Linked DNA regions of Rhodovastum atsumiense. The protein of the gene in region 2 interacts with the protein of the main gene of each other region in a pairwise test. Links are inferred from orthologs where the notes say so. Each region holds a gene or a part of one and is shown on either strand. Other genes may lie near its edges.

Region 1 (14,912 bases), 580 kb from region 2 along the record:
GCCGCCCCGCCTTCCGTCGCCGGCCTGACCTTCGTCGACTGGCAGCAACCGATCGGCTGTGGCGGGGTCGCCGTGTTTCCCGACGACGTGGTGGTAGTGGACCAGGACGGCGCGGTGGTGATCCCGCAGGCGCTGCTCGATCAGGTGGTGGCGGCCGCGGTCGAGCAGGAACGGCTGGAAGGCTGGATCATGTCCGAGGTCGAAAAAGGTGTCCCGCTGCCGGGGCTCTATCCGCCGAATGCGGAGACGCGCGCCCGCTACGACGCCTGGGCAAAAGCGCAATAAGGCGGATGGCGAGGGACGGGCAGCACGCTACACCTCGTCCCGCCCCTCGCCGAATTCGACGTCGCGGTGCACGTGCACCGACAGCAGCAGCCCGAATCCCGCCATCACCGTGATCATTGCCGAACCGCCATGCGAGACCAGCGGCAGCGGCACCCCGCCCACCGGGATCGCGCCCATCACCATGGCGATGTTCACGAACACGTACATGAAGAAATTCATGCTGATGCCAAGTGCCACCAATCGCCCGTACTGGTGGCGGCAACGCAGCGCCATCGCCATCCCGCCCAGGATGATCAGCCCGAGCAGCACCAGCACCGCGACCCCGCCCACCAGCCCGAATTCCTCGGCGATCATGGTGAAGATGAAGTCGGTCTGCTTCTCCGGCAGGAAGTTCAGGTGGCCCTGCGTGCCCTGCAGGTAGCCCTTTCCCCACATCCCCCCCGAGCCGAGCGCGATCTTGCTCTGGATGATGTTGTAGCCGGCGCCGAGCGGATCGTTCTCGGGATTGAGGAAGGTGGTGATGCGGGCGCGCTGGTAGTCGTGCAGGTGGTTGTAGGCGATCGGCGCGGCCGCCGCGACGCCGGCCACGCCCAGCCCCACTTTCCACCAGCGCAGCCCCGCCCCCAGGAACACCGTCCCTCCGACCACGGCGGTGATCACCGCGGTGCCGAGATTCGGTTCCTTGAGGATCAGCACCACCGGCACCGCCAGCGCGATCGCCGGCGGGATCAGGAACAGCGGATTGCCCATCCGTTCCCAGGATGCCTTGTGGAACCAGGAAGCCAGCGCCATCACCAGCGCGATCTTCATCAGTTCCGAGGGCTGCCACTGCATCCCGCCGATCTCGATCCAGCGCTGCGCCCCCTTGCCGACATGGCCCATGTGCAGCACCAGCACCAGCAGCAGGACGCCGCCGGCATAGGCGAGCCAGGACAGCCGGGCGATGAAGCGGATATCCACCAGCGCGATCGACAGCATCAGCCCCAGCCCGAAGGCGAAGCGCAGGATGTGCTTCGCGGCATAGGGCTCGGACGATCCGCCCGCGGCCGAATAGAGCGCGACATAGCCGACCCCGGCGAGCGTGCAGAGCAGCAGCACATAGAGCCAGGGAATGCGCCACAGCTTGCCGGTCAGTCCGAACGAGGTCTCGCGGATCAGCCGCCGCTCGAACACGCTCACCGCCCCGGCTCCTTCGGGGGCATGTCGGCCATGCGCTGCGACGGATCGCGCCGTCCCAGCGGGTCGCGCGTCAGCGCCACGGTCATGATGTCGCGCGCCACCGGCGCCGCCGCCGCGGCCCCGGCATTGCCGTGCTCGACCACGATCGCCATCGCGTAGCGCGGCGCGTCATACGGGGCATAGGCCACGAACAGCGCATGCGGCCGGAATTCCCAGGCGAGCGTCTCCGACTTGAAGCCCTTCTCGCGCTGTTCGCGTGAGACCCGGCGCACCTGCGTCGAGCCGGTCTTGCCGGCGAGCTGCACGCCCGGGATCGCGAGCCGCGCCACCGTCGCGGTGCCACCGCCGTCATTGACCACCTGCCACATGCCGTCGCGCACGATCCCAAGGTCACGGTCGGCGATGCCGAGCAGCGGCCAGTCCTCGGGCCGCGCGCCGGCCTGCAGCACGCCGCCGATGCTGCGGGTCAGGTGCGGCTGCACCGCCCGGCCGGTGGCGATGCGCGAGGTCATCACCGCGAGCGACAGCGGCGTCAGCTGCAGGAACCCCTGGCCGATGCCATGCACGATGGTGTCGCCGAGATTCCACGGATGGCCCTGGCCGATGCGCCAGGCGCGGGTCGGCACCAGGCCCTGGCGCGCGCCCGGCAGTTCGATCGGCAGCTTCACGCCCAGGCCGAAACGATTCGCCATCGCGGCGATGCGGTCGATGCCGACGCGCCGCGCCACTTCGTAGAAGAAGACGTCGCAGGAATGCTTGATCGCGCTGCGCACGTCGAGCAGCCCATGGCCGCCCTTGCGCCAGCAGTGGAAGCGGGTGTCGCCGAGATCCAGGTGCCCGGGGCAATTGATGCGGTCGGTGGGGGAGATCACCTTCGCTTCCAGCCCCGCCAGCGCCACCACCATCTTGAAGGTGGAGCCCGGCGCATAGAGGCCGGCGACCGCCTTGTTGATCAGCGGCGCCCGGCGATTGCGCGTCCATTCCGCCCATTGCGCCTGCGACACGCCCGAATTGAACAGGGTCGGATCGAACGAGGGATTGGTCGCCATCGCCAGCACCTCGCCGGTGCGGCAATCCATCACCACGGCGCTGGCGCTCTCGTCGCCGAGCCGTTCCAGCACCGCCTTCTGCAGTTCGGTATCGATGCTCAGGCCGATATCCTGGCCCTTCACGCCTTCCTGCCGGTCGAGTTCGCGGATCACCCGGCCGACTGCGTTGACCTCGAGCTGCACCGCCCCGGCCCGCCCGCGCAGGGGCTTGTCGTGCCATTTCTCGATGCCGGCGCGGCCGATGCGCAGGCCCGGCAGCGACAGCATCGGATCATCGGCGACATCGTTCTCGTTGGGCGGGGCGACATAGCCGATGACATGCGCAAGCGTCGGGCCGAACGGATACATCCGCGTGGTGCCGACATCGACCAGGATGCCGGGCAGGTCGGGCGCATTCACCTCGATGCGCGCCATTTCTTCCCAGGAGAGGAACTCGCGCACCGAGATCGGCACGAAGCGGCGGTGCCGGCGCATCTCGCGTTCGATGCGGGCCCGTTCGTGATCGGCCAGCGGCACGATGCGGGAGAAATTGTCGAGCGTGGCGGAGACGTCCTCGGTCTGCTCCGCCACCAGCAAGGCCCGCCAGTTCAGCTCGTTGCCAGCCGCAACGACGCCGAAACGGTCCAGCACCCGTCCCCGTGGGGCCGCCACCAGGCGTGCGCTGATCCGGTTGCTTTCGGCGAGCGTGGCGTAGCGGGCGCCCTCGACGACCTGGACCTGGTACAGCTTGGCCCCCAGCAGCCCCAGCACCCCCACCTGCCCCGTCGCCACCAGCAGGGCCCGTCGGGTAAACACTCCCGTCCGCTGTGCCTCGCGCCTCATGATCGCCTCGTTGTGCCGCGCAGCGAGAATGGGATCCAAGGGCCTTGTGGCCCTTGGCAGGTCCAGGGCAGCGCCCTGGCCTTCCTTCCTTGGAAGGAAACGTTCACGCTCGCGCCGGTTCCGCAAGGGTAACGTGGGACCGGGTCAGCAGCACCGCCAGGGGCGGGTACAGCCCGGCCGACAGGATGGCCTGGAAGATGGCCGGCCCCACCGGCAGCAGGCGGAAGGTCAGCAGCGAGATAAGTCCCCATTGCAAGGCAGCCGCACCGGCGGCGATGCCCAGGAAGGCCATCCACACCAGCAGGAATCCCTGACGTGCCAGCACCCGGCGGGAATGGAAGGCGATGCCATGGGTGATCAGCAAGGTCAGCACGGAAACACCGACCGGCGCGAAGCCAAGCAGGTCGGCAAGCAATCCCAGTGCGAACACCGAAGCAGGGGGCATCGAGGCGGGGCGGAACAGCGACCAGAAGAACACGCAGCCGAGCACCATGGCGCATTGCAACTGGGCCTGGGCGGGCAATTCGAGTGGCCCTGCGGTCAGCAGCAGCAGCAGTGCGGTTGTCGCCACCGGGAAGCTGCGGCGGGCCACCACGTCGAGCCGTCGGCCGAGACTCTGGCGCGGGCGGATGCCAGGCTCGCGGTCCATCGCTTCAGCGCTTTCGCTCGGCCGCGCGGGGGGCGACCACTTCGGGCGGCAGTACCCCATGCAGATCGTAGTCGAACAGGCGCACGATCTCCAGCCGCTCGAGCCGGGCCGCGGGCTCGACTTCGGGCACGCCCTGGGCGCTGAGGCGGACGATGCCCACCGGCAGGCCGGCGGGGAAGGCGCCGGCCTCGGCGCTGGTGACCACGCGCTCGCCCTCCACCGGGGGGGTGTTCTCGGGCCAGTACATCAGGCGGGGCCGTGGGCCGTTGGTGCCGGCCAGCATGGCGCGGCTGCGGCTGCTTTCCAGGGTCACGGGGACGCGGCTGTTCATGTCGGTGATCAGCAGTACGCGGACGCTGCGGGTGCCGGCCTCGGTGACGCGTCCGACCAGGCCGCGGTCATCCAGGGCGATTTGCCCCTTGGTGATGCCATGTTTCGGCCCGGTCGAGAGCAGCACCGCACGGGCATAGACCCCCCCAGCATCGGCCACCACGCGCGCGGTGACGAAACTGGGCGCGGGATCGGGGATCCAGTGCAGGTTGGCCTTCAGCGTCGCGTTCTCGGCGTCCAGGGCCAGCGCGATCGCCTGCCATTTGCGCAGTTGTTCGTTTTCCTCGCGCAACCGGGCGTTATCGCGCACCAGGGTCAGCAGGTGCCGTGCGTCCTCGGCGGCGTCACGCACGCGGCTGACCGGCTCGGCCAGCACGCCCCAGATCGGCACCAGCGCGTCGGCCAGCATCGTGCGCAGGCGCTCGGCCATCACGGTATCCGCTTTGCCCAGCAGCATCAGGCCGAACGCCGCCGCGATCAGCACCGGCAGGGTCAGCTTCGAAAGCGCCTGCCGCACGGGGATCGAGAGCCGGATCAAGGCTGCATCCTGCCAGCTTCCACGGTGACCGGCCCCAAACTAGGGCAGGAGCCACACCGGATGCCACCCATGCATGAAGGACCAGTGGAGACTGTCAACCATTCCCGTGCAGGCACCACCGGCGGCCGGCCTCTCCCCGGAGAGAGCGGCATCGCCGCCCGGATGCGTGCGACGGGCGGTGCGATCAGTACATCGACGTCAGGACGTTGCGCAGGCGCTTGGTTTCCTCGAGCGCGCGGCCGGTGCCGAGGGCGACGCATTGCAGCGGGTTCTCGGCCACCATCACCGGCAGGCCGGTAGAGTCGCGCAGCACCTGGTCCAGCCGGTTGAGCAGGGCGCCGCCACCGGTCAGCACGATGCCCTTGTCGACGATGTCGGCGGCCAGCTCGGGCGGGGTGTTCTCCAGCGCCACCTTCACCGCCTCGACGATCTGGTTGACCGGCTCGGCCATGCTCTCGGCGATCGCATGCTGGCTGACCACCACCTCGCGCGGCACGCCGTTCATCAGGTCGCGGCCGCGCACCTCGCGGTACGGGCCTTCCTCGTCCTCGTACGGCAGGGAGGCGGCGCCGATGTCGATCTTGATCCGCTCGGCGGTGCTCTCGCCGATCAGCAGGTTATGGTTGCGGCGGATGTAGTTGATGATCGCCTCGTCCATCTTGTCGCCACCGACCCGCACGCTGCGGGAATAGACGATGCCGCCAAGCGAGATCACCGCCACTTCCGTGGTGCCGCCGCCGATGTCCACGATCATGCTGCCCGAGGGCTCGGTGACCGGCAGCCCGGCCCCGATCGCCGCCGCCATCGGCTCCTCGATCAGGAACACCCGGCGCGCGCCGGCGCTCTCCGCACTTTCCTGGATGGCGCGGCGTTCCACCGCAGTGGACCCGGAGGGGACGCAGACGATGATCAGCGGGGACGCGAAGCCGCGACGATTATGCACCTTGTTGATGAAGTGCTTGATCATCTCCTCGGCCACCTCGAAATCGGCGATGACGCCGTCCCGCAGCGGCCGGATGGCCTGGATGTTGCCGGGGGTGCGGCCGAGCATCTGCTTGGCCTCCTCGCCGACCGCGAGCACCTGCTTCTTGCCGCGGACATCGGCGATCGCCACCACGCTGGGCTCGTTCAGCACAATGCCGCGCCCCTTGACGTACACCAGCGTGTTCGCGGTGCCGAGGTCGATGGCCATGTCGGCTGACATGAAGCCGAGCAACCGGGAGAACATCTCGGGAAGAACCTTCTCAGGGGGCGTGGAAGGCGAAGGGCTTAGCGGCGCAATCCCTCGGGGGCAAGGGTCATGCTCGCGCGTTTGCGAGCAAACCGCCATGCCCTGGCCGTGGCCATGACACGACTTTGCCCGTTTCCGTGCGTTTCGGGGAAAATGACGACACCGCTGAAGGAAAGGCAGCCATGACGAAAGCATTCCTCACGGCCACCCTGCTGGCAGGGTTCGGGCTCGCACTCGCCGGCTGCGGCAGCAGCCCACTGACGCGGGGCGTTACCGGCGGGGCACTCGGCGCGGGCGCGGGGGCCGGGGCGGCGGCGCTAACAGGACACAATGCCGGGACCGGGGCATTGATCGGCGGCGGGGTCGGAGCACTGGGCGGGGCGCTGACGGCACCGTAAGCGCGGGGCGCTGCCCCGCCCTCGCCAGGAGGCTTCGCCTCCTGGACCTCCACCAGGGGCCATCAGGCCCCTGGACCCCAAAACTCAGGCGCTCAGGGCTTCGGGCTCAGTCCGCGTGCGCTTGACCAGCAGCTTGTTGAGCGCATGCACATAGGCCCGGGCGGCGGCGACGATGGTGTCGGTGTCGGCACCCTGGCCGTCCACCATCTTGCCTTCTTCCTCCAGACGCACCGTGACCCGCGCCTGCGCGTCAGTGCCCTCGGTGATGGCACCGACCGAGAACAGGCGCAGCGTGGCATCATGCGCGAACAAGGAACGAATCGCGTTGAAGGTGGCGTCCACCGGTCCGTCGCCGGTCTCCTTGCCACTGTGCACCACACCGTCGATTTCCAGCTCCAGCTCGGCGCTGGGCTTGGCCTTGCTGCCGGTGCGCACATCCAGCGAAACGAAGCGGATGCGGTCGTGCTCGCGCATCACCTCGTCCTCGACCAGGGCGGCAATGTCGTCGTCGTAGACCACCTTCTTGCGGTCGGCCAGCTCCTTGAACCGGCGGAAAGCGTCGTTCAACTGGTTGTCGCCGATCTCGCCATAGCCCAGGGACCGCAGCTTGTCGCGGAAGGCGGCACGGCCGGAATGCTTGCCCATGACCAGGTTGGACTTGGTCCAGCCGACACTCTCCGGGGTCATGATCTCGTAGGTGGCGGCGTTCTTCAGCATGCCATCCTGGTGGATGCCGCTTTCGTGGGCGAACGCATTGCGACCGACGATCGCCTTGTTGGGCTGGACGTCGAAGCCGGTGATGGCCGACAGCAGGCGCGAGGTCTTCAGGATCTTCTCGCTCGCCACCTGCGGCCGGGCCAGCACCGCGTCATGGCGGGTGCGCAGCGCCATCACGATCTCTTCCAGCGCCGCATTGCCGGCCCGCTCGCCGATGCCGTTGATGGTGCACTCGACCTGCCGCGCCCCGGCACGGATCGAGGCCACCGTGTTGGCGACCGCCAGCCCCAGGTCATTGTGGTTGTGGGCGGAGAAGATCACCCGGTCGGCGCCGGGCACGCGCTCGCGCAGCATGCTGAAGATGCGCGCCATGTCCTCGGGCAGGGCGTAGCCGACCGTGTCCGGGATGTTGATGGTGGTGGCCCCGGCCCGGATGGCGGTCTCGGTGGCGCGGCACAGGAAATCCGGCTCGGTGCGGCTGCCGTCCTCGGCCGACCACTCCACATCGTCGGTGTACTGCCGGGCCAGGGTGACGCTGTCGTGGATCGCCTGCAGCACCGCCTCCGGCTCCATCCGCAGCTTGTACTTCATGTGCAGCGGGCTGGTGCTGATGAAGGTGTGGATGCGCTTGCGCTCGGCCGGCGCTATCGCCTCGCCGGCCCGGGTGATGTCGGCGCGGCCCGAGCGGGCCAGGCCGCAGATCACCGGCCCCTTGATGGCCTTGGCGATCGACTGGACGCTTTCGAAGTCACCGGGGGAGGCGATCGGGAAGCCGGCCTCGATCACGTCCACGCCCAGTTCGGCCAGCGCCTCGGCCATGCGCAGCTTCTCCTGCAGGTTCATGGAGAAGCCCGGCGACTGCTCGCCGTCACGCAGCGTGGTGTCGAAGATGATGATCCGGCTGTCGTCCAGCGTGCCGAAATTGGGATGGGTAAAGGACATGTCGGTGCTCCTCGAGAATGATCGAACCTAGCCTCAGGGGTTCCCCTGAGCTGTGACCGGCACGCGGCCGGACGTCACGCCCAGGGGCGGCTAAGTCGAAGGAGGAGCAGGCCGAGCGGCAGACGCAGCAGGCCGCGCGCGGATGCGCGAGCGGAACGGCCAACGATGCCTGCGGGGTGAAACATGGGATCACCGTAGCGGCGGCGCCCGGATGATGCAAGCATCCGCCGATGACGTGAGGGGATCTTCGTCCATGCACAAGCTGGTGTTTTGCCGCGCCTTGCATCCCGAGGCGATGGCCCTGCTGGAGGCGCGCGAGGACGTCTCGGTGACCGTCCTGACCCATGAATTCCGCGGCCCTCCCCTGCAGAAGGAACTGGCCGCGCATATCCGCGACGCCTTCGGCATCATGGTGGGGCTGGAACGGGTCCACGAGGACCTGCTGGCCACCGCCCAGCGGCTGCGGGTGATCAGCCGCTTCGGGGTCGGCTTCGACGCCATCGACATCCCGGCCTGCAGCAAGCGCGGCGTGCTGGTCAGCGTCGCCAACGGCGCCAATGACCTTTCGGTGGCCGAGCACACGCTGATGCTGATGCTGATGCTCGCCCGCCGGGCCGTCGAGTACGACAATTCCGTGCGAGCCGGGACCTGGATGATCCAGACCGGGCGGCGGATGCACGAACTGGCGGGCAAGCGGGTGCTGGTGGTGGGCTATGGCCGGATCGGCACCCGGGTGGCCCGGCTCTGTGCCGCCTTCGGCATGCAGGTGATGGTCACCGACCCCGCCTTCCCCACCCCCCGGATCGCCGCCGACGGCTACATCCCCGCCCCGGATCTGTGGGCGGCGCTGCCGGAGGCCGACATCGTCACCCTGCACGCGCCGCTGGACTGCACCACGCGGGGCATGGTCAACGCCGATTTCCTCGAGCGCATGAAGGCCACCGCCTGGCTGATCAACACCGCGCGCGGCGGGCTGGTGGACGAAGCGGCGCTGGCCGGGGCGCTCGCGGGCGGCATCATCGAAGCCGCCGGCATCGACGTGCTGGTGCGCGAGCCGCCGATGGCCGACAATCCGTTGCTGAAGCTGCCGAACGTGGTGCTGAGCCCGCACAACGCCGCCGCCCCGCTCGAGTGCTATGCCAAGATGTCGCACCGGGCGGTGATGAACCTGCTCGATTTCATCGATGGCCGCCTCGACCCAGGCTACACGGTGAACCCCGAAGTCCTGGGCCACCCCGAAGGCGTAGGCTAACCCCCCCGCCGCGCAGCGAGACTGGGGTGCAGGGGCCTTGTGGCCGTCACGCGAATGCGTGCCTGCGCACGACGCCGGGTCCAGGGCAGAGCCCTGGACCTTTCTTTTTTCTTCTTTTTAGTTCCGGCTCTTGTCCACCAGCTTGTTCTTGGCGATCCAGGGCATCATCCCGCGCAGCTTCTCGCCGACCTGCTCGATCGGGTGTTCGGCGTTGCGGCGGCGCATGGCCTTGAAGTTGGCCTGGTTCACCTTGTTCTCCAGCATCCAGTCGCGGGTGAAGCGGCCGGTCTGGATATCGGTCAGCACGCGCTTCATCTCGGCCTTGGTCTCGGCGGTGATGATGCGCGGCCCGGTGACGTATTCACCGTATTCGGCGGTGTTGGACACCGAGTAGTTCATGTTGGCGATGCCGCCCTCGTAGATGAGGTCGACGATCAGCTTCACTTCGTGCAGGCACTCGAAATACGCCATTTCCGGCGCGTAGCCTGCTTCGACCAGGGTCTCGAAGCCGGCGCGGATCAGTTCGACCAGGCCGCCGCAGAGCACTGCCTGCTCGCCGAACAGGTCGGTTTCGCATTCTTCCTTGAAGGTGGTCTCGATGATGCCGGCGCGGCCGCCGCCGATCGCCGAGGCGTAGGAGAGGGCGATCTCCAGCGCGTTGCCCGAGGGGTTCTGCGCCACCGCCACCAGGCAGGGCACGCCGCCGCCGCGCTGGTATTCGCTGCGCACGGTGTGGCCAGGGCCCTTCGGCGCGATCATGAACACGTCGAGGTCAGGCCGCGCCTCGATCAGGTTGAAGTGGATGTTCAACCCGTGGGCGAAGGCCAGCGCCGCGCCCTGGCGCAGGTTCGGGGCCAGCTTGTCGCGATAGAGGTCGCCCTGCCCTTCATCGGGGGTCAGCACCATGACCACGTCGGCCCACTTGGCGGCCTCGGCCGGGTCCATGACCTTCAGGCCGGCGGCCTCGGCCTTGGCCACGCCCGAGGACCCCGCGCGCAGGCCCACGACCACCTCGGCGACGCCGGAGTCCTTGAGGTTGTTGGCATGGGCATGGCCCTGGCTGCCGTAGCCGATGATCGCGACCTTCTTGGCCTTGATCAGGTTCACGTCGGCGTCGCGGTCGTAATAGACGCGCATGGGGCTCGTTCCTTCAGTTGGGAAGTCGATGCGGCCGGGCGGAGGCGGGTTCAGATCACCCGCGTGCCGCGTGCGATGGCGGCTACGCCGGTTCGGGAGATCTCGGCAAGCCCCAGCGGGCGCATCAGCTCGATGAAGGCATCCAGCTTCGCGGTATCACCGGTCATCTCGAAGACGAAGCTTTCGGTGGAGGCATCCACCACCCGGGCGCGGAAGGCGTCGGCCAGCCGCAGCGCCTCGGCGCGCTCGTAGCCGCCGTTTTCCTTATGGGGGCAGATCACCTTGATCATCATCATCTCGCGGGCGAGATGCGGACCGTCCTGGGACAGATCCGCCACCCGGTGCACCGGCACCAGGCGGTCGAGCTGCGCCTTGATCTGCTCGATCACCATCTCGGTGCCGGAGGTGACGATGTTGATGCGGCTGCGGTTGCCGTCGGCCTCGACCGGCGCCACGGTCAGGCTGTCGATGTTGTAGCCGCGGCCCGAGAACAGGCCGACCACGCGGGCCAGGATGCCCGGCTCGTTGTCCACGAGCACGGAAATGGTCGCTGACCGGAACGAATTCGTGTTGTCCTGAGGCATGGTGGTCTCGTTGCTGTGCCCGCCGGCGCCCCGGGGGAAACCCGGGGCGGCGCGACGATGCGGGATGCGCGGGGCAGGAAGGCGGTCCGGCCGGGATCGATCAGACGAGGACCTTGCCCTCGTCGGTCACGCCCGCGACGCTGCCCGCGTGCTCGCTGCCCAGGATCATTTCGTTATGGGCCGCGCCCGAGGGGATCATCGGGTAGCAGTTTTCCTTCTGGTCGACGGCGATATCGGCGATCACCGGCCGGTCCGAGGCGATCATGGTGCGGATCACGTCGTCCAGTTCGTCGGCCGACCGGGCGCGCAGCCCGACCATGCCGTAGGCCTCGGCGAGCTTCACGAAATCGGGCAGCGCGGCCGAGTAGCTCTCCGAGTAGCGGCTGCCGTGCAGCAGTTCCTGCCACTGCCGCACCATGCCCATGTACTCGTTGTTCAGGATGAACAGCTTCACCGGCAGCCGGTACTGCGCCAGCGTGCCGAGCTCCTGGATGTTCATCAGGATGCTGGCCTCGCCGGCGATATCGATCACCAGGTCCTGGGGATGGGCGATCTGCACGCCCATGGCGGCGGGCAGGCCGTAGCCCATGGTGCCCAGGCCGCCGCTGGTCATCCAGCGGTTCGGCCGGTCGAACTTGAAGAACTGGGCGGCCCACATCTGGTGCTGGCCGACCTCGGTGGTGATGTAGGTCTCGCGCCCGGACCGCATCGAGGCTTCGCGGGTCAGTTCATACAGGCGCTGCACCGCGTATTGCGGCTTGATGATGGCGCCGCGCTCGTTGGACTGGTTGAAGCGCAGGCAATCGAGGCCCCGCCACGCATCGATCTGCCGCCACCAGCCGGTGATCGCGGCGCGGTCGGACTCCGTCGTGTCGGCGTCCCAGGCCGCAAGCAACGCGGCCAAAGCGCGGCCGGCGTCGGCAACGATGGAGACCTCGACGGGAACGTTCTTGTTGATCGAGGACGGGTCGATGTCGATGTGGATCTTCTTCGAATGCGGGCTGAAGGCGTTCAGCCGCCCGGTCACCCGGTCGTCGAAGCGCGCGCCGATCGCCAGCATGACATCGCAGCCATGCATGGTGAGGTTGGCTTCATAGGTGCCGTGCATGCCCAGCATGCCCAGGAACTGCGGATCGGAGGCCGGGAAGGCGCCGAGTCCCATCAGCGTGCTGGTGCAGGGGAAGCCGGTCTTGCGCACGAACTGCGCCAGCGCCTCGGCGGCGCCCGGGCCGGCATTGATCACGCCGCCGCCGGTGTAGATCACCGGCCGCTTGGCTGCCTTCAGCATCGCCACGGCGCGGGCGATCTGGGCCTGGTCCGGCTCGGTCTGCGGCCGGTAGGAGCGGTGCGGCGTCTCGGGCGGGCCCTGGTACGGGGCCTTGCCGATCAGGATGTCCTTCGGCAGGTCGATCACCACCGGGCCGGGCCGGCCGCTGCGGGCGACGTAGAACGCCTCGTGGACGGTGCGGGCGAGGTCGCCCGGACGCTTGACCAGATAATTGTGCTTGGTGGCGGGGCGGGTGATGCCGGTGGTGTCGGCTTCCTGGAAGGCGTCGTTGCCGATCAGGTGCGTCGGCACCTGGCCGGTGAGGCAGACGATGGGAACGCTGTCCAGCAGCGCATCCACCAGTCCGGTCACCGCATTGGTGGCGCCCGGGCCGCTGGTCACCAGCACCACGCCCACCTTGCCGGTGGAGCGGGCATAGCCCTCGGCGGCGTGCACGGCCGCCTGTTCATGGCGCACCAGGATGTGGCGGATGGCGTTCTGCTGGAACAGCGCATCGTAGATCGGCAGGACCGATCCGCCGGGGTAACCGAATACGACCTCTACACCCTGATCCTTGAGCGCACGCAGGAGAACCTCGGCGCCTGGGGCGGTGTCGGGGGCGGCGGTGGAGATCTGGGTGGGGTTTGTGTCGGTCATGGCGCGCACCCTTAGGACGGTTATTGCGAGGCGTCAACCCGCGCGGCGAATAAACGACATGATCTGCTCGGATTCTCTTTCCGAAAATTGCGCTAGACTTGCGACCCGCGCATGGATCGTATGCAAGCACGCCGGATCGACCAGCGCCCGGTGGCGGAACCAGGTCGCCTGCCGCTTGGTGTACTGGCCGGTCACCAGTTCCGCCCGCCGCGCCGCCTCTTCCAGCGGGATCTCGCCGCGCAGATGCGCGAGCAGCTCCGGCACCCCGTGCGCCCGCATCGCCGGCAGCGCCGGATCGAGCCCAAGCGCCGCCAGCGCCTGCACTTCCGCAAGCGCGCCCGCTGCCAGCATGGCGCCGAAGCGCTGCGCGATCGCCGCCCGCAAGTCCGTCCGCGGCGGATCAAGCAGCAGCACGGCGAAGCGCCAGGGTGCCTTCTCGCCCGGCCGCGCCTGCCAGGCGGCAAGCCCCTGCCCGGTGCCGCGCCAGACTTCCCAGGCACGGGCGAGGCGCTGGCTGTCGGAGGGATGCAGCCTGGCCGCGGTCGCCGGATCCACCGCGGCCAGCGCCGCGTGCAGCGCCTCCGGCCCGTGTTCGGCCAGACGGAGCCGCGCTTCCGTCCGCGCCGCCTCCGGCACCGGCGGGATCTCGGCGATGCCATGCACCAGGGACCAGAAGTACAGGCCGGTGCCGCCGCACAGGATCGGCAGGCGCCCCTGCGCCCGCGCCGCCTCCATCTCGGCCAGCGCCGCCCCGCGCCACCACGCGGCATGGCCGGGCTCGGCCGCCGGACGCACCCCGTACAGCCGGTGCGGCACCCGCGCCTCTTCCTCCGGCGTCGGGCGGGCGGTGATGACGCGCAGCTCGCGGTAGCACTGCATGGCATCGGCGTTGATGACCGTGCCGTCCAGCCGCCCGGCGAGGTCGAGCGCCAGCGCCGACTTGCCGCTGCAGGTGGGACCTGCGACGATCAGGGCGAAGGGTTGATCAGCCATGGCTTGCCGCGACGCGCGCAAGCCAGCATACCGCGCCCGTCATGAGCGCCCTCCTATGAGCCACATCCTCACCCTCGTCGTCGACCGCACGGCCACATCGCTGACCGAAGCCATCATCGCGCGCGTGCGCGATGCCATCCAGGGCGGCCCGCCGGTGGTGCTCTCGCCCGGTGAGGCCGCGGACATTCCCTGCGCCACCGCCCCCGATCCGGCCACGCTGGCCGCAGCCCTGGAAGGCGCCCCGGTGGACGCCATCCCCACCAAGGCGCGCGGCCGGCGCAAGGGGCTGCTGGTGGCGGACATGGACAGCACCATCGTCACCACCGAAACCCTCGACGAGCTGGCCGCCTTCGCTGGGCTGAAGGACAGGATCGCCGCGATCACCCGGCGCGCCATGAACGGGGAACTCGACTTCCCCACCGCCCTGCGCGAACGGGTGGGGATGCTGAAGGGCCTGAAGCTGGAGGCGCTGCAGCATACCTGGGATGAGACCAAATTGATGCCGGGCGCGCGCGAACTGGTGGCAACGATGCGCGCCCACAACGCCACCACGGCCCTGGTCTCCGGCGGGTTCACCTTCTTCACCAGCCGCGTCGCCGCGGCGGTGGGGTTCGACTCGCACCGCTCCAATGTCCTGCTCGATGACGGCAGCGCCCTGACCGGGGAAGTGGGCGAACCGATCCTCGGGCGCGACGCCAAGCTGGAGGCCCTGCATGAACTTGCCGCCGCGCGCGGCCTGAAATTATCGGCGACCCTGGCCGTCGGCGACGGCGCCAACGACCTGCCGATGCTGCGCGAAGCCGGGCTCGGCGTCGCCTTCCACGCCAAGCCGATCGTCGCCGCCGAGGCCCGCGCCCGCGTGGACCATGGCAACCTGCGGGC
Region 2 (14,800 bases):
TCGCCGGGCTCGAATTCCTGTCCGGCATCCCGGGCACCATCGGCGGCGCGGTGGCGATGAACGCCGGCGCCTTTGGCAGCGATGTCGCCGGCACGCTCGACTGGGCCGAGATCGTGACACGGTCGGGCGAGAAGCGGCGCTGCGGCGTGCACGAGCTCGGGCTGAGCTACCGCCATTCCTCCCTGCCGCCCGGCGGGGTGGTGGTGCGGGCCCGCTTCCGCGCCCAGCCCGGCGATCCCGCGACGATCGCCACCCGCATCGCCGAGATCCGCGCGCATCGCGAGGCCACCCAGCCGGTGCGCGCCCGCACCGGCGGATCGACCTTCCGCAACCCGCCCGGAATGAAGGCGTGGGAGCTGATCGAGGCCGCCGGCTGCCGCGGCCTGGCGCGCGGCGGGGCGCAGGTGTCGACGAAGCACTGCAACTTCCTGATCAACACCGGCGGTGCCACCGCCTCCGACATCGAGGGGCTGGGCGAGGAGGTCCGTCGCCGCGTGCGCGAGGCCAGCGGCGTGGAGCTGGAATGGGAAATCAGGCGGATCGGGGTGCCGGGCGCCCCCGCCGGTCCGGCCACGCTCCCGCACAAGGAGAACGAGACATGACCCGGGTCGCGGTTCTCTACGGCGGCATCTCGACCGAACGCGAGGTCTCGCTGGCTTCGGGACAGCAGGTGGCGCGGGCGCTGCGCGAAGCCGGCTACGAGGTCGTGCCGGTCGAGGTGGGCGATGACCTGCGCGCGGTGATCGCGGCGCTCGATCCACGGCCGGACGTGGTGTTCAACGCCCTGCACGGGCGGTTCGGCGAGGATGGCGCGATCCAGGGCGTGCTCGACTGGCTTGGCATCCCCTACACCCATTCCGGGGTGCGGGCCTCGGCGCTGGCGATGGACAAGGGCGCCGCCAAGGCGGTGTTCGCCGCCGCCGGGCTGCCGGTGCCGCGCGGCCGGGTGGTCGATGTCGCCGCCCTGGAGCACGCCGATCCGATGCCCCTGCCCTATGTCGTCAAACCATTGAACGAAGGATCCTCGGTCGGGGTCACGATCCTGCGTGAAGGGGACAACCGCCGTGCTTCCGTTGCGTCGGGATGGCACTGGGGAGCGCAGGCGATGGTGGAGGAATACATCCCCGGCCGCGAGCTGACGGTGGGCGTAATGGGCGAACAGGCGCTGGCGGTGACCGAGATTCTTGCCAGCCACAGTTTTTACGATTACGAATCGAAATATGCGGATGGCGGCTCGCGCCATGTCGTCCCGGCCGCGATTCCCCCTGAAACCACGGCGCGCGCGCTGGAGGTGGCCGTTGCAGCCCATCGTGCTCTTGGCTGCCGTGGCGCAAGCCGGGCGGATTTCCGCTATGATGACACCGCGGGCGAACCCGGCCGGCTGGTGCTGCTGGAAGTCAACACCCAACCTGGCATGACGCCGACCTCGCTGTTGCCCGAGCAGGCTGCCTATCGCGGCATGAGCTTCCCGCAGCTTTGCGCCTGGATGGTGGAGAACGCCGCATGTCGCGCGTGAAACCCGCCCCCCGCACCAGGCCGGGTACCGCCTACCCGGCTTCGCGCATGCCGGACCGGCCCGGCTGGTGGCGCCTGCTGTGGAAGCGGCAACGCTGGCTGGTGCGGCCGGGACTGGCGCTGCTCGGGCTCGCCGCGATCGGCGGCGGCGGCTACGTCGCGGTGCAGTCGATCGGCCAGGGCGAGAGCTTCCGTGAACGGTTCGGCCATGCCACGGCGCATCTGGGCCTGCGCGTGCAGCAGGTGACGATCGAGGGCCGCCAGAAGACCCCCGAGCCGTTGCTGTGGGCGGCGCTGGGCGTGCGCACCGGCGAACCGATCCTCGGCTATTCCATCGACGCCGCGCGCGCGCGCATCGAGCGCATCAACTGGGTGCAGAGCGTCACCGTGGAACGGCGCCTGCCCGGCACGATCCGCGTGCAACTGCAGGAGCGGCGCCCCTTCGCCGTGTGGCAGTTGCACGGCAAGTTCACCCTGGTCGACCGCGGCGGCGAGGTGGTGACCGATTCCGACGTGGCCTCCTTCGCCCGCGACGTGCCGCTGGTGGTGGGCCCGGGCGCCCCGGCCGCGGCGGCGGCGCTGATCGACGCGCTCGCCGTCTATCCGGAGATCATGTCGCGCATGGTCGCCGCGGTGCGGGTGGGCGAGCGGCGCTGGAACCTGCGGATGAACAACGGCGCCGACGTGCTGCTGCCGGAAGGGGCGGAGGCGCCGGCCCTGGCCAAGCTTGCCGAGATGCACGCCAACCTCGCCTTGCTCGACCGGCCGCTGCAGGTGGTGGATCTGCGCCTGGCCGACCGGCTGGTGGTGCGTCCCCAGCCGCAACCCGACCGCACCGACCCCAAGGACGGCAAGCCCGTGCGGAAGTCGACATGATGCAGCATGGCATGAAAGGCGCGACATGAACGACATGTCACGGCGCGTGCCACCGCCGGCCCTCGATCCGCCCGAACCGCCGGCGCGCAACCGGCCGCGCCCGTCCGGCGCCTTCGGCGTGCTCGACATCGGCACCACCAAGATCGTCTGCATCATCGGCCGGGTGGAATCGGATTTCACCCTGCGCGTGCTGGGCTTCGGCTGGCAGAAGGGCCGCGGCGTACGCGGCGGCGGCATCACCGACATCGAGGAAGCCGAGCGCGCCATCCGCGCCGCGGTCGGCCAGGCGGAGGAGATGGCGGGCACGCGGCTGCGCGCGGTCACCGCCAACCTCTCCTGCGGCCAGCCCGAGAGCCGGCTGTTCAACGTGCAATGGCCGGTGGGCGGGCGCGCCGTCACCGACAGCGACATCCGCCGCGTGCTGCTGGAAGGCCGCGCCCGGGCGCTGTGCGAGGGGCGCGAGATCATCCACGCCCTGCCGCTCGCCTTCACCGCCGACGACATGCAGGGGGTCGCCGATCCGCGCGGCCTGCACTGCGAGACCCTGAGCACCCGGCTGCACGTGGTCGATGCCGTCTCCACCGCGCTGCGCACGCTCGGGGCGGCGATGGCACGCTGCGACCTGGATGTGGCGGAGCTGGTCTCCGCGCCGATGGCGGCGGGCATGGCGACCCTGGTCGAGGACGAGAAGCAGCTCGGCGCCACCGTGCTCGACATGGGCGGGGGCACCACCGGGATGGCGGTGTTCGCCGAGGGGCAGTTGCTGCACACCGCGCAACTGCCGGTGGGCGGCGTGCACGTCACCAACGACATCGCCCGCATCCTCTCCACCCCGGTGGCTCATGCCGAGCGATTGAAGACGTTGTACGGGAGCGCGCAGATTTCTCCCGACGACGAGCGTGAGATGCTGCCCGTGCCGCTGGTCGGCGAGGAGGAACATCAGATCGCCAAGGTCCCACGCAGCATGGTGGTGAACATCATCCGGCCTCGGCTGGAAGAAACGTTCGAAATGGTGAAGGAGCGGCTGGATGGCTCGGGCCTGGGGAGGGTTGCCGGAACGCGCGTGGTGCTGACCGGCGGGGCAAGCCAGCTTTCGGGTGCGCGCGAGATGGCGGCACGCATCCTCGGACGGCAGGTGCGACTGGGGCGCCCGACCTCGGTACGCGACCTGCCCGATTCGGCAGCGGGGCCGGCCTTCGCGACGGCCGTTGGACTGCTGGCCTGGGCAGCGGGTGAGGGCCGCACGCTGCACGGCATCGATCTGGAAGCCGAACGACAGGGCGGGTGGATGCGCCGTGTCGTCGATTTCCTGCGAGAACGACTGTGACGAAGGCGCGAATCGAGCTCACATTTGCAATCGGAACCCCAAGAAGGGGGGAGAACGGATGACCCTGAACCTGACGATCCCGCAGAACCTGCACACCGACTTCACCCCGCGCATCACCGTGATCGGGGTGGGCGGTGGTGGCACGAACGCCGTGGACAACATGATCGCCATGAACCTTCAGGGCGTGGAGTTCGTGGTGGCCAACACGGATGCACAGCAATTGCTGCATTCGACCGCCAACCGGCGCGTTCAGCTCGGCCCGCACATCACGCAGGGGCTTGGCGCCGGCGCCAAGCCGGAGATCGGCCGCGCCGCCGCCGAGGAAGCCGCTGACGAGCTGTACCGCCATCTCGACGGGGCGCACATGGTGTTCATCACCGCCGGCATGGGCGGTGGCACCGGCACCGGGGCGGCACCGGTGATCGCGCGCATGGCCCGTGAGAAGAACATCCTCACGGTCGGCGTGGTGACCAAGCCCTTCACCTTCGAGGGTCAGCGCCGCGCGCGCGCCGCCGACGAAGGCATCAACGAGCTGCAGCAATACGTCGACACGCTGATCGTCATCCCCAACCAGAACCTGTTCCGACTGGCCAACGAGCGCACCGGCTGGAAGGAAGCCTTCAAGATGGCCGACAACGTCCTCTACATGGGCGTGCGCGGCGTCACCGACCTGATGGTCGCCCCTGGCCTGGTCAATCTCGACTTCGCCGATATCCGCACCGTGATGGCGGAGATGGGCAAGGCGATGATGGGCACCGGCGAGGCCGAGGGCGAGAACCGCGCCATCCGCGCCGCCGAGGCCGCGATCAGCAACCCGCTGCTCGAGGACACCAGCATGGCCGGCGCGCGCGGCCTGCTGATCAACATCACCGGCGGCGAGGACATGACGCTGTTCGAGGTCGACCAGGCCGCGAACCGCATCCGCGAGGAAGTCGACGAGGAAGCCAACATCATCTTCGGCTCGGCGGTGGACGACACGCTGAACGGCAAGATCCGCGTCTCGGTGGTGGCGACCGGCATCGACACCCCGTCGCAGAAGGTGGCGGAGAAGCCGAAGCTGGTGGCGGTGGCCGGCGGCGCGGCGAGCGCGGTCGCGAGCGCCTCGGCCGGGGCCAATGGCGCGCCGCTCGGCGTCATGGCCGCCCCGCCCGTCTCTCCGCGCCCGGGCGTCCCCGGCGCCTCGCCACAGGCCCGCCTGCAGCCCTCGCGGCCGGTCATCGCCGCCGGTCCGGGCCCGCGCCTGGCCGGCGGCGCGGCCGTGGCCACCGCCCATGCCGCACCGGTGATGGCGGCGGAAGCCGAGCCGGTGGCCGCCGCGCATGGCTACGAGGAAGAGGCCGAGCCGGCTGCCCCGGCCCGGCCGCACGTGGTGCCGCAGCCCCGCGCGGCGGCGCCACGCCCGGCCTATGGCGAGGCGGAAGCGGCGCAGCCGCCGCGCAAGAGCCTGTTCGGCATCGTCACCGGCGCGATCCGCGGCAGCCTGCCGGCGCAACCGGGGGCCGCTCCGGCCACCAGCCAGCGCACCGACCCCTCGCTGCACGAAGCCCCGCGCGAAGCACCGGTCCGGGCCAATGTCCGGCAGGCAGCCGGCGAGGAAATGGGCATCGACATCCCCGCCTTCCTGCGCCGCCAGTCTTCCTGACCACCCGGCCAACCGCCTGCCCTTCCCCCCGGGATGCGAAGCCCTCGCATCCCGGGGGTTTCATTTCCGCTCTTTCGCATTGCAGCACCACCCCGCCATATCCGCGCCATAATTGCTGTAAGATCAGGTGGTTGCGGTGAAATATTCAGCAATAATCATTGACTGGAACGGTCCATCCGTCCCCCCTAGCTTCCCCGTCACGGCGCAGCAGGCGCCGGCCTGACTGCAAAGCCCCATGCAGGAGCGGCCCTCCGGGCCTGCCTTGCGGACGGGCGGGGACCGACGGGAAAGACCGACACGATGGATGGGCTGCCGCAGACATTTCGCCTGGAGACCGCCGCCTTCGGCGCCGCGCCGCGCCTGGCGGGACTCGGCTTCGGCATGCAGCGCACGCTCCGCAATGCCATCTCCTGCGTCGGCGTCGGGCTGCATTCCGGCCGCAAGGTATCGCTCTCTTTGCGCCCCGCGCCCGCCGATACCGGCATCGTGGTGCGCCGCACCGACCTCGGCATCGACATCCCGGCGCGCTGGGACAACGTCGTCGACACCCGCCTGTGCACCGTGCTCGGCCTGCCGGGCCAGCCGGCGCACCGGGTCGGCACGGTCGAGCATGTGCTGGCCGCGCTCGCCGGGTGCGGCGTGCATAACGCCGTGCTGGAAGTCGATGCGCCGGAGATGCCCATCCTCGACGGCTCGGCGGCGGCCTTCGTGTTCCTGATCGACTGCGCCGGCATCGTCGAACAGGACCAGCCGCTGCGGGCGATCGAGGTGCTGCGGCCGGTGCGGGTCAGCCAGGGCGACGCCTACGCCGAATTGCGCCCGGGCGTGCATGGGTTCGACATCGCCGGCTCCATCGCCTTCGAGGCCGAGGCGATCGGGCGACAGGCGCTGACCCTGCGCCTGTCCGAGACCAGCTTCCGCACCGACCTGGCACGGGCGCGCACCTTCGCCCTGGCCGCCGAAATCGACAGCCTGCGGGCCGCCGGCCTCGCGCGCGGCGGCAGCCTCGACAACGCCGTGGTGGTGGACGGCGCCCAGGTGCTGAACCCGGCCGGCCTGCGCATGCAGGACGAATTCGTCCGCCACAAGCTGCTCGACGTGGTCGGCGACCTGTCGCTGGCCGGCGCGCCGCTGCGCGCGCGCCTGCTGGCGCACCGCCCCGGCCATGCGCTGAACAACCGCCTGCTGCACGCGTTGTTCGCCGATGCCGCCAACTGGCGCTTCGCCCCGCAGCCTGAGCCGCTCGCGAGCTGGCACGCCGGCCTCCCCGCCGCGGCGGCGCCGGTCTGATCGCGGGCGCTGCCGGCTTCGCCCGTGGCGCCGGCATGCTATAAGCGCGCGGTTTCACAGCTTCGGTGATGCACTTGAAGACGCCCCGCCGCGCGGCCCCGCTTTCTCGCTCCGTCGTCCTGCTGGCCGCCCTCGCCGTCCCGCTCGGGGCCTGTTCCACTCTCGATGCGCTCAATCCCTGGTCCGGCAAGCCGGAGGAACTCGAGGTCAAGCAGGATCCCTCCACCATCCCGGTGGAAGAGCTGTACAACCGTGGGATCGACGCCCTGAACCGCCAGAACTACGGCACAGCGGTTCAGCAATTCGACCAGATCGAACAGAACTACCCCTATTCGACCTGGACGGTGAACGCGCAGCTCATGCAGGGCTATGCCGAGTATCTGCGCAACCACTACACCGACGCGATCGGCGTGCTCGACCGCTTCATCCAGTTGCACCCGGCCCACCGCGACATCGCCTATGCGTATTATCTGCGCGCGCTCTGCTATTACGAGCAGATCGCCGATATCCGGCGCGACCAGAAGGCCACGCAGGAAGCCATGGGCGCGTTGCAGGAAGTGGTGAACCGCTTCCCCGACAGCGCCTATGCCCGCGATGCCCGGCTCAAGATCGACCTCGCGCGCGATCACCTCGCGGGCAAGGAAATGGAAGTCGGACGCTATTACCAGCGGCAGCGGCTCTATACCGCCGCCATCGGACGGTTCCAGCGCGTGGTCGATGATTTCCAGACCACCAACCACGTCCCGGAGGCGCTGCACCGGCTGACCGAGATCTACCTGACCCTTGGATTGGTGGACCAGGCCCGCAAGACCGCCGCCGTGCTCGGCCACAACTATCCGGGCAGCGAGTGGTACGAGGACAGCTACAACGACCTCACCCGCAGCGGCGAGGTCGACCAGGCCGGCAACCCGACCACCGCGCCCCAGTCCAAGCCGGGCTTCTTCGGGCGCGTGTTCGGCACCACGTTCTGACCGCAACGGGACCGGCCCGTGCTGACCGCGCTCTCGATCCGCGACGTTGTCCTGATCGAGCGCCTTGATCTCGGCTTCGGCGCCGGGCTGACGGTGCTGACCGGCGAAACCGGTGCCGGCAAGTCGATCCTGCTCGACAGCCTGGGCCTCGCCCTCGGGGCGCGGGCCGAGTCGGGGCTGGTGCGCCACGGGGCCGAACAGGCCTCGGTCAGCGCCGCCTTCCAGCCGCCGCCCGGCCATCCGGCCTATGCGTTGCTGGCCGAGCAGGGTCTCGCGGCCGAGGACGAGCTGGTACTGCGCCGGGTGCTCAGCCGCGACGGGCGCTCGCGGGCCTTCGTGAACGATCAACCGGTCGGGGCGGCCCTGCTGCGCCGGCTTGGCGGGTTGCTGGTCGAGGTGCAGGGCCAGCACGACCAGATGGGGCTGGCCGACCCGGCCGGCCATGCGGCCTTGCTGGACGCCTTCGCCGTGCCGCCGGCGCTGCGCACGGGCGTCGCCGAGGCATGGCGGCGCTGGCGCGCGGCGACCACCGCCCTGGCCGAGGCGCGCGAGGCAATGGCAACGGCCCAGCGTGACGAGGACTGGCTGCGCCACGCCGTCGAGGAACTCGCCGCGCTGCAGCCCGAGGCCGGCGAGGAAGAGCAACTCGCCACCGAACGCCAGGCGCTGCAGCAGGGGGAAAAACGCGCCGAGGCGATCGCCGCCGCCCTGGCCGAGCTGACGCCGCGTGACCGCCGCAGCGCCGGACCGGCCGCGGCGCTGCGGGCGGCCGGACGGGCGCTGCAGCGGCTGACCCCCGCCGGCACCGCCAGCGGCGAGAACCCGGCCGCCCCGGCCCTGGCCGCGCTGGAGCGCGCCGAGGAAGCGCTGGCCGAGGCGGAAATGCTGCTGGCCCGGCTGGCCGCCGATGCCGATGCCGATCCGCGCCGGCTGGAAGCCACCGAGGAGCGGCTGTTCGCGCTGCGCGCGGCGGCGCGCAAGCACCAGGTGACGGTGGCGGAGCTGCCGGGCCTGCGCGAGTCCCTCACCGCCCGGCTGGCGGCGCTGGAGACCGGAACGGCGCGGGTGGCGGAGCTGGAAGCAGCCGCGGTGGCGGCGCGCGCGACCTATGTCACCGCCTGCGAGCGCCTCTCGGCGGCCCGCCGCGCCGCGGCGACGCGGCTCGACCAGGCGGTCGCGCGCGAGCTGCCGCCGCTCAGGCTCGACAAGGCGCGCTTCGTCACCGGCCTGACCCCGCTGGAGGAATCCGGCTGGGGCGCCGCGGGGGCCGAATCGGTGCAGTTCCTGATCGCCACCAATCCCGGCCAGACCCCGGGGCCGCTGGCCCGCATCGCCTCCGGCGGCGAGCTGTCACGGCTGATGCTGGCCCTGAAGGTGGTGCTGGCCGGTGCTTCGCCAGTGCCTACGTTGGTATTCGATGAGGTCGATTCCGGCATCGGCGGCGCCACCGCCGCGGCCGTGGGGGAACGGCTCGCGCGGGTGGCGGAGCAGGTGCAGGTGCTGCTGGTGACGCACAGCCCGCAGGTGGCGGCGCGCGGCCTTGCGCATCTGCGGGTGGCCAAGGAAGTGGCGAAGGGGCGTGCGCAGACGCTGGTGGAAAAGCTGCAAGGTCCGGCCCGGCGGGAAGAGATCGCGCGCATGCTGGCCGGCGAGACCGTCACCGAGGCGGCACGGGCGGCGGCCGACAGCCTGCTGGTCGGCGTCGGCTGAAACGCGGCCGGCCGGCCGCCGGGGATCAGGCGACGACCACCCGGTTGCGCCCGGTACGCTTGGCTTCATAGAGCGCGACATCGGCGCGGCGCACGACATCATCGGGACGGTTGTCACCCGAGTTGGGCAAGGCGAGGCCGATGCTGACGGTCACGCGCACGGTCTGGCCTGCGTTCTCCACCAGCCTGCTTTCGATCGACTCGCGCAGCCGCTCGGCGATCATCAGGGATTTATCGGCATCGGTATCGGCCAGCAGCACCAGGAACTCCTCGCCGCCCCAGCGGACCGTGACATCCGCCTCGCGGGTCCTTTCGCGACAGAGCCACACCAGCATGCACAGCACCGCGTCGCCGGTTTCATGGCCATACTGATCGTTGACCTTCTTGAAATGGTCGCAATCGACCAGCAGCACCGCGAAATTGCGCCCGTAATGCTGCCAGCGCCGGAACTCCTCGTTCAGCCGCTTCTCGCCGGTGCGGCGATTATTGGCCCCGGTCAGCGGATCGGTGGTCGCCAGCGTCATCAGCTTGGCTTCCGCCTCCTTGCGCCCGGTCAGGTCGCGCGTCACCAGCACATAGCCGCCAACCTCTCCATCCTCCGCCGGCAGCGCCGTCGCGGCGGTGCTGCACCAGAAGAGATCGGTGTTCTTGCGCTGCCCCCACCCCTCGAATTCCGCCGCCCCGTTCTGCCGGGCCTTGGCGAGCAGGGACGATGCCCGGTGCGCGCCGATGCGGCCGGGGGTGAACAGGATCGAGATCGACGCCCCCACCACGTCTTCCGGCTGCCAGCCGCCGAGACGCTCGAGCGAGCGGTTCCACGCCTCGATGCGCCCCTCGCGATCCACCGTGCAGATCGCGCAGTCGCGCAGATTGTCGAAGATGGCCCGGAACCGCTCTTCATCGGCATGGATGCGCCGGTTCTGCTCGACCTGCGCGGTGACATCCTGCACCACCGCCATCAGGGTATCGGCATTCACCCGGTCGAGGCCGAAACTGAGCACACGGCGCGTGCCAGGCAGCGACAATTGCGCCTGCGCGCAGATCGGACCGGCCTGCGGGTGGGCGGCCACGCGGTCCGGCAGATCGGGGAAGAGGCCACCGAGCATGCGGAAGAGATCCCCGCACTCCCCGTCCGGGGCAAGCGGGGCCAGCAACTGCATGGCCATGGAATTGGCCAGCAGGATCTCCCCATCGGACCGCAGGCGGATGATGCCGATCGGGGTGGCGTTCAGGAATTCGAGCAGGTCCTCATAGGAGCCCGCGTGCTGCAGCAGGTTCCCGGACGCGTCGACCATGGTCCGAGCCTCCATCTCAGTGGTTGCCTCAGCGGTTCCGGCGCGACACGTTCCCACGCCAACGCCATGACCAAAGTTCGCAACAGGATTCAAATCCACCAGGCAACATCGCGGTCACCGCCCCCGCCTGCATGATCGGCGTTCGATCCACCACAAGCCACCCAACGCCAACCCAAGTCAACGAAGGAGTATACTAAATATGAATGTTATCTTCCTTTGCAATATCCCTCGGTGCCGTCACGGCATTCATTGATTTACATATCCATATAAACAATAAGCGGCACGAAAAACTTATGAATGCGCAACTTATTTCAGTTGAAGATCTGACCGAGGCCGATGCCCGGGATGAGCTCGCCCGCCTCGCCGCCGAGATCGCGCGCCACGACCGCGCCTATCACGAGCGCGACGCGCCAGAGATCACCGATGCCGAGTACGATGCGCTGCGCCGGCGCAACGCCGCCATCGAGGCGCGCTTCCCCGCCCTGGTGCGGGCGGATTCGCCACAGCACCGGGTCGGTGCGGCGCCGGCCGGCGGCTTTGCCAAGGCCCGCCATGGCGTGCCGATGCTCTCCCTCGACAATGCCTTCAGCCCGGACGACTTCGCCGAATTCTGCGAACGGGCGCGACGCTTCCTCGGGTTGAAGGACGAGCGCCTGGCCTTCGTGGGCGAACCGAAGATCGACGGCCTGTCGGTGTCGCTGACCTACGCGGGCGGACGGCTGGTGCGCGGGGCGACGCGGGGCGACGGCAACGAAGGCGAGGACGTCACCGCCAATGTGCGCACCCTGGCCAGCATCCCGCTGCGGCTGAAAGGCGCAGGCGTGCCGGACCGCATCGAAATCCGCGGCGAGGTGTTCATGACCAAGGCCGATTTCCTCGCGCTCAATGCCGCGCAGGAGCAGGCCGGGCAGAAGATCTTCGCCAATCCCCGCAACGCCGCCGCCGGCAGCCTGCGCCAGTTGGATGCGCGCATCACCGCCAACCGCAAGCTGTCGATGTTCGCCTATGCGCTGGGCGAGGCCAGCGAGGTGCCGGTCGATACCCACTGGCACTGGCTGGAGCGGCTGCAGGAATGGGGCTTCACCGTCAATCCCTTATCGAAACAACTTACCGACGCCGCCGACGCAGCGGAGTTCCAGGCCGGGATCGGCGCGCAGCGCGCCGCCCTGCCCTATGACATCGACGGGGTGGTGTACAAGGTCGACGATCTCGCCCTGCAACGTCGCCTGGGCTTCGTCGGTCGCGCGCCGCGCTGGGCGATCGCCTGGAAATTCCCGGCCGAACAGGCGACCACGGTGCTGGAAGGCATCGACATCCAGCTCGGGCGCACCGGCGCGCTGACCCCGGTGGCGCGGCTGCAGCCGGTCAATGTCGGCGGCGTGCTGGTGCGCAACGCCACCCTCCACAACGAGGACGAAATCGCCCGCAAGGACGTACGCATCGGCGACACGGTGGTGCTGCAGCGCGCCGGCGACGTCATCCCGCAGATCGTCGCGGTGGTGGCGGAGAAGCGACCGGCCGGCGCCGTCCCCTATGTCTTCCCCGATCACTGCCCGGTCTGCGGCAGCCTCGCCCTGCGCCCGCCCGGCGAGGTGGTGCGGCGCTGCACCGGCGGCCTGACCTGCCAGGCCCAACTGGAGGAACGACTGATCCACTTCGTCTCCCGCCCCGCCTTCGACATCGAGGGACTCGGCGAGAAGACCATCCGCGAATTCCACGCCGACGGCCTGATCGCCGGCCCGGTCGACATCTTCGCCCTGCCCGACCACGAAGCGAAGATCGCCCGCCGCGAGGGCTGGGGCGAGGTGTCGGCGCGCAATCTCTCCCGCGCCATCCGCGAGCGGCAGACCATCCCGCTGGCCCGCTTCATCTACGCGCTCGGCATCCGCCGCATCGGCGAGGCGAACGCCAAGCTGCTCGCCCGGCACTACGGCAGCTTCGCCACCTGGCGCGCGCAGATGCAGGACGCCGTGCAGATCGGCTCCGAGGCCCGCAGCGACCTCGGCAGCATCGTCGGCATCGGCCCCGCCATCGCCGAGGAACTGGCGGATTTCTTCGCCGAACCGCGCAACGTCGCCACGGTGGACGCGCTCGCCGCGGTGCTGACCATCACCGACGCCGCGCCGGCGAACGCCGCCGGCGAACTGGTGGGCAAGGTCATCGTGTTCACCGGCACGCTGGAAACCCTGACCCGGCCGGAAGCCAAAGCCATGGCCGAGAAACTGGGGGCACGGGTCACCGACAGCGTGTCCAGGAAAACCGACCTGGTCGTGGTCGGCGCGGATGCCGGATCCAAGGCCCGCCGCGCCGCGGAACTGGGCGTGCGCATCTTGACCGAGGCGGAATGGCGCGAACTTGTTGCTGCCAGTTCGTAACTGTATAATGACGTTATCGTGCGTGACGTAAAGTCAACGGCGTGTCAGATTGCCATACAACCGTGAGTCGGGACCCGTCACGCGAGATGAACAGCCCAGAGCGCGAGCACGGCTGCAGACAGCCACGGAGCGTGGTGTTGCGCGTGCTGATCGTCGAAGACAGCCCAACGGTCTCGACCGCGATCGCCGCGGCGTTGCGCGATGCCGGGATGGAGACGCATGTCGTGGCCAGCGGCGCCGCGGCGATCGCGGAAAAATCGGTGTTCCGGCCGGATGTCGCGCTGCTCGACCTGGAACTGCCCGATGTCAACGGCCTGGAACTGGTGGCGCGCTTCGCCCAGGATGCGGATTGCGGCATCATCGTCGTCACCGTCGACGGAGCTGAACAGGCGCGGATCACCGGGCTCGAAACCGGTGCGGACGACTACATCGTCAAGCCGGCCCCGCTGCGCGAACTGGCCGCCCGCATCCGGGCGGTGCACCGGCGCCTCTCTCGCCCCGATCCCGAACCGGACCCGGCCGCCCCGCGCGGCCCGCTGGTGACGCTCGATTGCGCCCGCCGCCTGCTGAGCGGCCCCAACGAGGAAAACATCGCCCTCACGGAAGCGGAAACGGCGGCGCTGGAAGCCCTGCTGGACGCCGACGGGGGCAGCGTCTCCCGCGAATGGCTGAGCCAGACGGCACTGAAACGCTCGCTGCACGCCGATGACCGCAGCGTCGACCAACTGGTGCTGAAACTGCGGCGCAAGGTGGCCTCGGCGGGTGCCTCCGACCGGACCATCCTGTCGGCCCGACGCCACGGCTACGTCATCCCCGACCCCGCCCAGTTCCGCATCCTGCCGCCACGGATCGGATAAGCGCGGGGCGCTGCCCCGCCCCCGCCAGAGGCTCCGCCTCTGGACTCCGGCAGGGGCCGAAGGCCCCTGCACCCCACTTATTCGGTTCCTGGGAGGGGGGCCGTCCTCGCCGGTGACGGGTCCGTACCGGTTCGCCCCCCTCCCAGGAACCGAATTGGGATCCAAGGGCCTTCGGCCCTTGGTGGAGGTCCAGGAGGCGAAGCCTCCTGGTGGGGTCGGGGGCAACGCCCCCGGCTATCCGGCCAGTGCCGCGCAGGCCGCCTGGAGCCAGGCCCGTGGCGCCGGATCGAGATGCGGTCCCACCGTGGCGACGACGTAGGCGTGATAGGTGTCCAGCCAGAGGATCTCCTCGGCTGTCAGCAGATCACGATCAATAAGGCGGCGGTCGAAGGGCGCGAGGGTCAGCGTCTCGAAGCGCAGGAAGGGTTTCTTCGCCCCCGGCAGCTCGGCCGGCTGCACCAGTACCAGGTTCTCCAGCCGGATGCCGTATTCGCCGGGCGCGTAGAACCCGGGTTCGTTGGACAGGATCATGCCGGCCGCGATCGCCACCGGCTTCGCCGCGCGGGAAATACTGACCGGTCCTTCGTGCACCGAGAGATAGCTGCCGACGCCATGGCCGGTCCCGTGGTCGTAATCGAGGCCGGCGCGCCAGAGGGCGCTGCGGGCGAAGGCGTCGAGATGGGGGCCGGCCACCCCCTGGGGGAACACCAGGGTGGCGAGGGCGATATGGCCCTTCAGCACGCGGGTGACGCGGTCGCGCAGTTCCGCCGGCGGGGTTCCGGGCCCGGTCCAGACGGTGCGGGTGATATCGGTGGTGCCGTCCGCGTACTGGGCGCCGGAATCGATCAGGTAGGGTTCGTCGGGCCGGATCGGCCGGTCGGTCGCGGGGGTGACCCGGTAATGGATGATGGCGCCGTGCTCGCCGGCGCCGGAGATAGCCGGG

Evidence for each region.
Region 1: the proteins of ftsA (region 2) and NBY65_RS06880 interact in binary tests that used the Escherichia coli proteins (3 or more experiments, as listed by UniProt). The link is inferred for Rhodovastum atsumiense from one-to-one orthologs.

The regions. Positions count from the first base shown.
Region 1 is NZ_OW485601.1:1,538,275-1,553,186, forward strand. The notes cover bases 4,059-7,053. They hold NBY65_RS06880 (rod shape-determining protein), read right to left. Parts: upstream 6,081-7,053; coding sequence 5,037-6,080; downstream 4,059-5,036. Other genes in these bases: mreC (rod shape-determining protein MreC), read right to left, coding at 4,059-4,852; NBY65_RS06885 (hypothetical protein), read left to right, coding at 6,266-6,481; NBY65_RS06890 (2-isopropylmalate synthase), read right to left, coding at 6,566-7,053. Outside these bases: NBY65_RS06855 (ribonuclease activity regulator RraA), read left to right, coding at 1-285; rod shape-determining protein RodA, read right to left, coding at 313-1,464; mrdA (penicillin-binding protein 2), read right to left, coding at 1,461-3,335; NBY65_RS06870 (rod shape-determining protein MreD), read right to left, coding at 3,439-3,984; more of mreC, read right to left, coding at 3,989-4,058; more of NBY65_RS06890, read right to left, coding at 7,054-8,140; NBY65_RS06895 (NAD(P)-dependent oxidoreductase), read left to right, coding at 8,394-9,392; ilvC (ketol-acid reductoisomerase), read right to left, coding at 9,510-10,529; ilvN (acetolactate synthase small subunit), read right to left, coding at 10,580-11,113; NBY65_RS06910 (acetolactate synthase 3 large subunit), read right to left, coding at 11,214-13,037; tRNA (adenosine(37)-N6)-dimethylallyltransferase MiaA, read right to left, coding at 13,071-14,030; phosphoserine phosphatase SerB, read left to right, coding at 14,086-14,912. UniProt on the Escherichia coli protein: Forms membrane-associated dynamic filaments that are essential for cell shape determination. Acts by regulating cell wall synthesis and cell elongation, and thus cell shape.
Region 2 is NZ_OW485601.1:959,591-974,390, forward strand. The notes cover bases 1,685-4,567. They hold ftsA (cell division protein FtsA), read left to right. Parts: upstream 1,685-2,416; coding sequence 2,417-3,718; downstream 3,719-4,567. Other genes in these bases: NBY65_RS04160 (cell division protein FtsQ/DivIB), read left to right, coding at 1,685-2,391; ftsZ (cell division protein FtsZ), read left to right, coding at 3,777-4,567. Outside these bases: murB (UDP-N-acetylmuramate dehydrogenase), read left to right, coding at 1-602; NBY65_RS04155 (D-alanine--D-alanine ligase), read left to right, coding at 599-1,516; more of NBY65_RS04160, read left to right, coding at 1,504-1,684; more of ftsZ, read left to right, coding at 4,568-5,360; lpxC (UDP-3-O-acyl-N-acetylglucosamine deacetylase), read left to right, coding at 5,661-6,650; NBY65_RS04180 (outer membrane protein assembly factor BamD), read left to right, coding at 6,719-7,621; DNA repair protein RecN, read left to right, coding at 7,640-9,331; NBY65_RS04190 (sensor domain-containing diguanylate cyclase), read right to left, coding at 9,357-10,625; NAD-dependent DNA ligase LigA, read left to right, coding at 10,919-13,000; NBY65_RS04200 (response regulator transcription factor), read left to right, coding at 13,087-13,857; NBY65_RS04205 (aminopeptidase P family protein), read right to left, coding at 14,092-14,800. UniProt on the Escherichia coli protein: Essential cell division protein that assists in the assembly of the Z ring. May serve as the principal membrane anchor for the Z ring.